Regions from separate parts of the Rummeliibacillus sp. SL167 genome, predicted to be linked through region 2. Evidence: predicted binding sites of a transcription regulator. Region 2 holds the regulator's gene; the other holds the start of a gene.
What was found. Region 2 encodes LexA, which represses DNA repair genes until DNA is damaged. Its sites were predicted from a motif close to CGAACATATGTTCG; they were not measured.
Positions count from the first base shown of each region.

Region 1: FEZ13_RS09855 (Y-family DNA polymerase) is a predicted target of LexA. The motif match lies at 1,711-1,724, and genes of this name have one in related genera.

Region 1 covers NZ_VCBM01000001.1:2,194,601-2,198,797, reverse strand. Annotated here, with positions in the region: gene FEZ13_RS20445 (helix-turn-helix domain-containing protein) at 1-122, shown strand, start outside; gene FEZ13_RS09865 (hypothetical protein) at 243-632, opposite strand; gene FEZ13_RS09860 (hypothetical protein) at 634-972, opposite strand; gene FEZ13_RS09855 (Y-family DNA polymerase) at 1,827-3,077, shown strand; gene FEZ13_RS09850 (YolD-like family protein) at 3,125-3,445, shown strand; gene FEZ13_RS09845 (Nramp family divalent metal transporter) at 3,580-4,197, opposite strand, start outside.
Region 2 covers NZ_VCBM01000001.1:1,630,811-1,635,007, forward strand. Annotated here, with positions in the region: gene FEZ13_RS07335 (aminotransferase-like domain-containing protein) at 1-1, shown strand, start outside; gene FEZ13_RS07340 (YneB family resolvase-like protein) at 152-814, opposite strand; gene yneA (cell division suppressor protein YneA) at 804-1,124, opposite strand; gene lexA (transcriptional repressor LexA) at 1,292-1,906, shown strand; gene FEZ13_RS07355 (globin-coupled sensor protein) at 2,500-3,810, opposite strand.

The DNA.
Region 1 (4,197 bases), 560 kb from region 2:
AGTATTTTAATTGTGACGTAGGGGGTATTTTAAATTTGAGGATACAAAGGAAGAATAACTTAGGAAAGGGTGAACAGTGTATGAAAAAGAAAGTAGTATCAATATTAATGGTTGAGCGTTAGGGCTATCTTTACTAGGAGGGGTAGGCTTTTATTTTTTATGAATGGAGAATGTCAGATGGCATTCTCTTTTCGTACATTAATGATATGAAAAGTTCTATGTCTGTCTACTAGTTTATTGCATTATGTATGTTCTCCTCTAGCTTTTAACAGATTTTCCGCTTTGGAATAGATATCTTCAAGCGGTCTTGGTCTTGTGTTGATCCGTTTTCCTACAGCAAAATAATAGTTCGTTTTTGTATTCTCATCCATTTTGAATATTACTCGCATGTCGCCTGTATGAATCTTTGGTAATTTTGAGTGGAATGTCATCGTACGAAATCCTTTTTCATGTAGAATTCCGTACTGACATTCTCTTGAATTGCTATAAGGATCCTTTTCTAAAGTGTCAATGACATGTTGAAACAGCTCATAAAACATTGCAAATTCTGTATTTGTCATCTTGTCTGCTACATGATCAAAAGTATCAAAATACTCCGGATGAAATTTTGATTCATATGTTTGATTGGTCATGTTAATTCTCCATTCCTTTTCTCCATTCTTTGTATTCTTTTGCCGACATATTCTTTGGCATAGTGATGAATTGCTCTTTCGGTGTATTGAAAAATTCTTCTCCAAGTTTGTTTACCATCAGATTTTCATCTACTAATTGTTCCAAACTTTCCACATACTTTTTTAATTCTTCAAAGTCGCTCATTCTCATCATTGTGATTGCCATTTCATCTTTAATGATCAGTCCCATTACTTCATTTTCATCAATCATTTCCTTTAATCTTTTTTGGGAAATTTCTCTTAATTTGCTTGCAGGCATGGTGTTTTTTAGAGTAAATGGTTTCTCTAATAATTTTTTCATGTTTATTTTCCCCTTCCAGATTTCATTTGACATTATTTTCTCCTACCTTTATTGCACTAAATTTTGCACAAAAAATAAAACAAAATTTAGTTCGTTTTTTTATACAGTATATGTATGATGAGCTTAAATAATACGTTCTTGTCTTCTAAGTGAAAATAGCTATCTAAGTTTTAAGAGATCACTGACAAAGTCATTTCATCTTCGGAAGTTTAATAAAAATCAGTTTTTTGTTTGAAAAGTTAAAGAAAAAATAGATTTTTATCTCGCATTAACGGGCAATAATACTCCCATCTTAAAATTCAGCGAAAGTAAAGAAGTTAGGTGGGAGATAAACTGCCCGTAAAAGTCCGATTGGTTCGGACGTGCATGATGTTGGTCACTCAGGTGTTGCCACAGGACGTGGCGCCTTTAACCTGAGTTCCTCTAGTTCAGTGAGGGATGAAGAAAACCCCACTGATTAAAGTTTCACTTTGCCAATAAAATGGAATATTATGATTTTTAATGATCTCAATTTTTTTAAATCCAATTTAATGGCTTCATTTTTAATGTGTTTTATAGGTTTGAGTTGTCCTAGTAAATTGAAATAAGCATAAGATTCTTTTGCAAAAAGAGGTTACTTTATTAGCAAAATTAAGAGCTAAAATTAGACCATCATCAGGTCTGCTGCAATGCTAGCGGCGAAAAATACTCCAAATAATACCACTTGTCGTTCCACTTTTCTTACTCTAAAATAAAAATAGAACGAATGTTCTTGATGGTGTTTCACAATTATTTTGGAGGTGGCAAAAATGAATAAGAATGCAGTAAATCACATTGAATATAGAATCGACTCCAATGATATAAATCCATGGGAAATGTACAAAAATGCGCCGAATCGCTCTATCATTTGCGTTGATATGCGTTGTTTTTATGCAAGCTGTATGGCTATGCTTGCAAAGCTGGATCCTTTAAAAGTGCCCATTGCGGTTGTTGGGAATCTTCAACAAAAAGGGAGTATAGTCCTCGCTGCGTCGCCACCCATGAAAGAAAGATTTAGGATTCAAACAGGATCTCGTCTTTACGAAATTCCGGACCACCCGGATATCAAATTATTTACACCCAAAATGGAATTTTTTATAAAGATGTCAATGGAAATTACGAATTTAATCAATCAGATTGTTCCAAAGGAAGCGATACATGTATATAGCGTGGACGAAAGCTTTGTGGATCTTACCGGTACAGAAAAACTTTGGGGTCCTCCTGAAGAAACTGCGAAATCTATTCAGTCCAGCATTTATAGCCAATTTCAAATTCCAAATGCAGTTGGAATGGGGCCCAATATGCTAATGGCAAAGCTAGCATTAGATTTAGAGGCGAAAAAGGAAGGATTTGCGAAATGGACATATGAAGATATTCCTAAAAAATTATGGCCGGTTGCACCGTTGTCTGAAATGTGGGGGATTGGTCGAAGAACGGAGCGTGCCCTAAATAATCTGGGTATTTATACGGTAGGCGACCTTGCTCATGCTGATTTAAGCATGCTGGAAAATCATTTTGGTGTTATGGGCAATCAGCTTTACTATCATGCGTGGGGAATAGATTTATCCCCATTAGAAGCACATGCAGAAGAACCCATTAGTTTTGGTAAAGGTCAATTACTCACGCGCGATTATGATAGCCGCTGTGAAATTCTTGTTGTCATCTTAGAAATGTGTGAGGATATCGCAAGAAGAGCAAGGGAAGCCTTCCAAGTGGGAAGAACCATTTCACTTGGTGTTCGTTATAGTAAAAATGTATTTGGAGGAGGTTTTCATCGGTCACATACAATAGATGAGCCAACGAATGATACGATGAAAATTTATAAAGTGTGTAAGCGATTGCTCGAAGCCTATTATGTAGAAAAACCTGTAAGGCAGCTTTCTATCAGCATTTCAAATTTAGAATCGGAACATTCCATGCAACTTAGTTTGTTTGATGAACAGAAATGGAAAAAAAGAAAATTAGGAGAGACGATGGATTATTTGCGTTCAAAACATGGATCAACAGCGATTTTACATGCTGTGTCTTATACAGAGGCAGGGACTGCGGTTGCACGTTCAGAATTGATCGGTGGACACCAAAAGTAAGAAAAAACAAGGTTCCTACGTGTTTGAGATAAAGAGGTGGTGTAAAAGTGATTCGAGATCGTGGAAATATCAAATGGACTGCGATGATGATTCCAGAACATGTAAAATTATTAAAGGAATGGAAAGGACAAGATGAAAATGTTGAAAAACCAGAGTTAGACGAGTGGGGATTGCAGGAACTCAGTGAACAACTCCAAATCGCTTACGCCAATAACCTAGAGGTCGAATTAAGCATTTGGAAAGAAAAACGAATTTTTAAAGTGATCGGAATAATCTCAAAGCTAGACACTAAAAGTTCTTCACTCTATTTAAAAGACGGACAAAATTTTCCCTTTCAAGCTATTTTTGGTGTGAGTTTTACGATTTAAATAGGCCTTCATCAAAATTTAGGAACAAAGATATATGCCACTCTATGATAACGGGGACAGATATAGTATTTTAAATCAGAAAAAAAGCCATGCCATCAGTTTTTATATCTATGACATGGCTCACACATATATTTTTAATGGAAGATAGAAGATACGGTACTAACAATCAATTGGATATTTAAATAAGTTAAGCAGATTGTACAAATCCAACCTAGTATACTTACCCAGAGAGGATTTTTAAACCGTTCTCCCATGATTTTTTTAGAACTTGTGAAATAAACGAGTGGAATCATTGAAACAGGCAAAGCAATACTTAAGAATACTTGCGAATAGATCAATAAGTTATCAAGTGCTGTTTCATCTCCGCCAAAATAGATTGTACAAGCTAATACTGGAATGACAGCTAACAATCGTGTAACCATTCGGCGAGCCCACATTGGAAGACGAATGTGGATAAAGCCTTCCATAACAACTTGTCCAGTCAATGTTCCTGTAATTGTTGAGTTTTGCCCAGATGCTAATAAAGCCAATGCAAATAATGTACTTAATATAGGACTTGCAACTGCACCAGCTAATTGTGAATCATTTAATGCATGGTATAAAGAAGAGAAAGTCCCTAATTCACTGCCGTGTCCGAAGAAAAGGGCGCTACCTAAGATCAATAACAAACAGTTAATAATAAAAGCTGCAGATAGCTGAATATTTGAGTCCCATGTTGCAAATTTAACAGCTTTTGCAAGATTCTTCTCATC
Region 2 (4,197 bases):
GAATTTCTTAACCGAGATTCTGCTGCCTAATCATTTTGTCAAATATCCATTCTCAGTCGAGTTGATATCTAATATTGTCCGTAAAATATACGATTTTTAACTATTACACTTTATACTTTAATGGAATCTTCTTAACATACCTGATCTATTTTCAATTTTTAAGGTTTTGCTCTTCTTCATATTCTTTATAACGCCTATGAACGGTAGCCTTGCTTATTTGGAATCCAAGTCCTTTTAATGTTGCAGTAATTTCCTCAAAAGTCATCCCCTTCTCTCTTAAATGAACAATCTGTTCGATTGGTGCATCAATTCTCTCCCTACCTTCCACATTGCCGCGGTCTTTTAAGTTATTTTCTGGCCTATAACCATTTTGCACAGCCCTTTTCATGCCACGCCGTATCTTTGCATTATGCAATTTTCGTTGATATTCTTCAACAATGGCTAAAATTTCGAGGAGCATTGTATCCATTTCATTTAATTTGATAGTGCCAGCATCACTTAAAGTAAAGATATCCACATTCAACTTTTTAAGCAAATGTAAAACAGCCATTCGACCATTACCACGTCCTAAACGTGTTTCATCTTGGATAAATAAATTCATAATGTGATATTCCTTTACAAAATCCAGCAATTCCAGTAAGCCTTCGCGTTCTATGTCATACCCGCTATGTCTATCTTTAAATACTGCTACTACCTCATAACCCTTTGACTGTGCAAATGCTCTCAGCTCAATTTCCTGTCTCTCAATCGACGTATCTTGTGTTTCCTTTTCTGTACTTACTCGACAATAAAGTACTGCTTTTTTATTCGTCATTTTTGTCACTTGCCAATACTACTTCTTTGTTTGTTGAATCAGATTGTTTATGGTCAGGAATGATTAAAGTATGACCAGCAATAATTTTATCATCTATAATATTATTCTCATTTTTTACTAGACGAACCCACTCAGCATTAGATAAATTTCCTTTGTATCGATCAGACAGAGACCAAAGTGTATCACCTTCTTGTACCTTAATATTTGTATATGTTGTTGTATCTCTATTAATTAGAAGTAGAATAGCCATAAAGATGACTGCAAATACCATAAACAATGCCGTATTTTGATTTCTTTTAACCCAATTCATACAAATCTCCCCTTCATCGAATGTTTGTTCGGAATATATGTTCTTAATATAAAACGAACATTTGTTTTTGTCAAACACTTTTTTCGAACTTATGTTTGCTTTGTTTGTTCGGTAATGCTATACTAAATTTAACAATTAGCAGGAAACTAAGATAAGAGGTGAACAGATTGAAAAAAATATCAAAAAGACAAGAAGATATACTAGAGTTTATTAAAGAGGAAGTTCGCACAAAGGGATACCCACCTTCCGTCCGAGAAATTGGAGAGGCTGTGGGGTTAGCTTCGAGTTCTACTGTACATGGCCACCTAAATCGTCTTGAAAGCAAGGGACTCATTCGTCGTGATCCTACAAAACCTCGTGCAATAGAGATATTGGACCAAGACAATATTACAAAACAAGGTGTGATTCATGTACCTCTAGTTGGAAAAGTAACGGCAGGTATGCCGATCACTGCCATTGAAAATATAGAAGAGTATTTCCCGATTCCAGATTTTTATGGCACTTCAGATGATCACATCTTTATACTTGAAATTATGGGTGAATCAATGATTGAAGCTGGTATTTTAGATGGTGATTATGTGATTGTCAAACAACAATCAACTGCCGATAATGGCGATATTATTGTGGCTATGACTGAAGAAAATGAAGCAACAGTAAAACGTTTTTTTAAAGAAGATGGATATTTCCGCCTTCAACCTGAAAATTCTTCTATGGCCCCTATCATTGTGGAAAAAGTTTCTGTACTTGGTAAAGTGGTTGGTTTATACCGAAACGTCCACTAATCTTTTATATGAAAAAGCATCCAAAACTATTCTAATTAAATAGATTTGGATGCTTTTCTTCATATAATCACTCAACTGACCTTATAAAGCGAAACTTTCATCAGTGTGGGGTTTTCTTCATCCTCGACTGAACTAGAGGAACTCAGGCGTTGTCACGTCCTGTGCCAACGTCTGAGTGACCAACATCTTGCCCGCCCTAACCAATCGGGCGCATGCGGCAGTTGTTCTCCCTCTTAACTTCTTTACTTTCGCTGAATTTTGAGCGGGAAGTATTACTGCCTATTAATACGGGATAAATATTGATATTTTACTAAATCGCTTTTTTATAAAAATGCCCGTATTCAATATCCTCTTCACATGTGATCACAAAAAAATCGTTTTCCTCGTTTGCATTATTTAAATAGTAAAAAATAAAAACGATGAGAATCCTTTATACTTATTCAAGCTCAAAGTAGTCAAAATTCTATTTTTAAACATTATCACTTCTTTTTAACAACCTTATGAATAAGGCATGTTATGTTAATGAAAGAATACAAAGCTATATTTTAACTTATTTTGCACAACTTTATCTGAAACTTTATTTCTATGTTACTCTACTTCATTTGTTTAGCAATTTCATTTAAATGATCAGTAGATACCGCCACGTCACTGACACCATTTGAAATTTCTTCGATGACAGTAACGAGTGATTGCAATTCTTCATCGATCTTCACACTGCCCTTTTTAATTTGTTCCATAAGTGTAAACACTTGATCAAAAAATTGATCGAGTTGTGTAATTTCTTTGACCCCATCGGATACTAAATCGTTCGCTTCAGCAACTGATCCAGTGACTCCTTCAATCCCCTTATTCGTATCAGAAATTAGCGTACTGACGTTAGCTAAACTGCTTTTTGTTTGTACAGCAAGTTTTCTAACCTCATCTGCAACTACAGCAAAGCCTTTTCCATGTTCTCCAGCACGTGCAGCCTCAATGGCAGCATTTAAAGCTAAGAGATTTGTCTGATCGGCTATAGAAGAAACGATTCCTGTAACATCTTGAATTTTTGCTGACGTCCCTTTAAGGATCCCGATCTGCTCGTTCACTTCATCCATACGTATTTCAATCTTTTTCATCGCTTCCATTTGAGCATTAAGACGCTGTTGGGCATCCAAATATTGTTGTTCGATTTCTTGTACGGATAAAGAACTTTCTTTTGCAACAGATACTAATTGGACTGACTGCCCAGACACCTGTTGTAAGGACACACTTGCTTGCTCTGTAATGCATGCAAGCTCTTCTGCCATGTCATGCACTTCATTTTGAGCTTTCTCTTTTTCCATCTGTGATATTTTCTTGACTCTTTCATTTTCCTTATCATAGGCTTCCAATACAATAACCTGCTCTATAGATAAAATTTTATTGAGAGCATTGGAAAATGCTGCATATTCTTCTTTACTTGTCGTATTTTCAAAAACAATCTCATTTAAACTGTTTGTTAAATCTGCAAATGCGAGCATATACCATTTTGGTTGCAATCCTATTCTGACATGCACCTGCGCAATTTTATATCTTTGCTGTATAAATTCCGAATCAATTTTACCAGAAAAAAGTTGGATCAAATGGTCAGTAAGTGTTTTTTTCAAACGGTCTACTGAACTATGATCTTCAATAATTTTCATGAGACTTGGCTCATTTGCTAAATTCGAATAAAAATTATCCACAATTTTTTCAATGTTTTGCTTCACATACAGTTGCAATAATTGAATAGCAGCTAAATCATAGATAGTAAAACCAGCCATTTTTAAAATGCTCTGAATTTCACTAGTAGAATTCGCTGCTATTACAACGTTTTTTTCATTTCGTTTAATCTCACCTAATAAGTCAGGCTCTTCTTTCTTACTTTTTCTAAATTTGTTTACCACCAATTTATTCCCCCCATTGAATTGACGTAAACTACTACACTAGTTTATTGATAAATGAAGATTACTTTGTATCACAATACTAAGGATACTATTAAATCTCCTAGAATTGTATAAACATGTTACTAAAAGTATAAAAATGTATCATGTTATAGAAATATTAGTAAATTAAGAACAGTAATAACTTCATATTCAAAAGCATGTTCAAGTACCTACATCATTTTTAAATAGCATTCCCTATTTCCTAATTTATTCATTTTACTATTCAGTATATTTTACCTTATTTTCTTATAAATTTGCAGGATGGAGGAATAATATTTTAATTAATTTATCACTCGTGTTGATTTCACAAAAATTAGGAGTACCTGTTGGGTGTAATTTTTGAAAAAC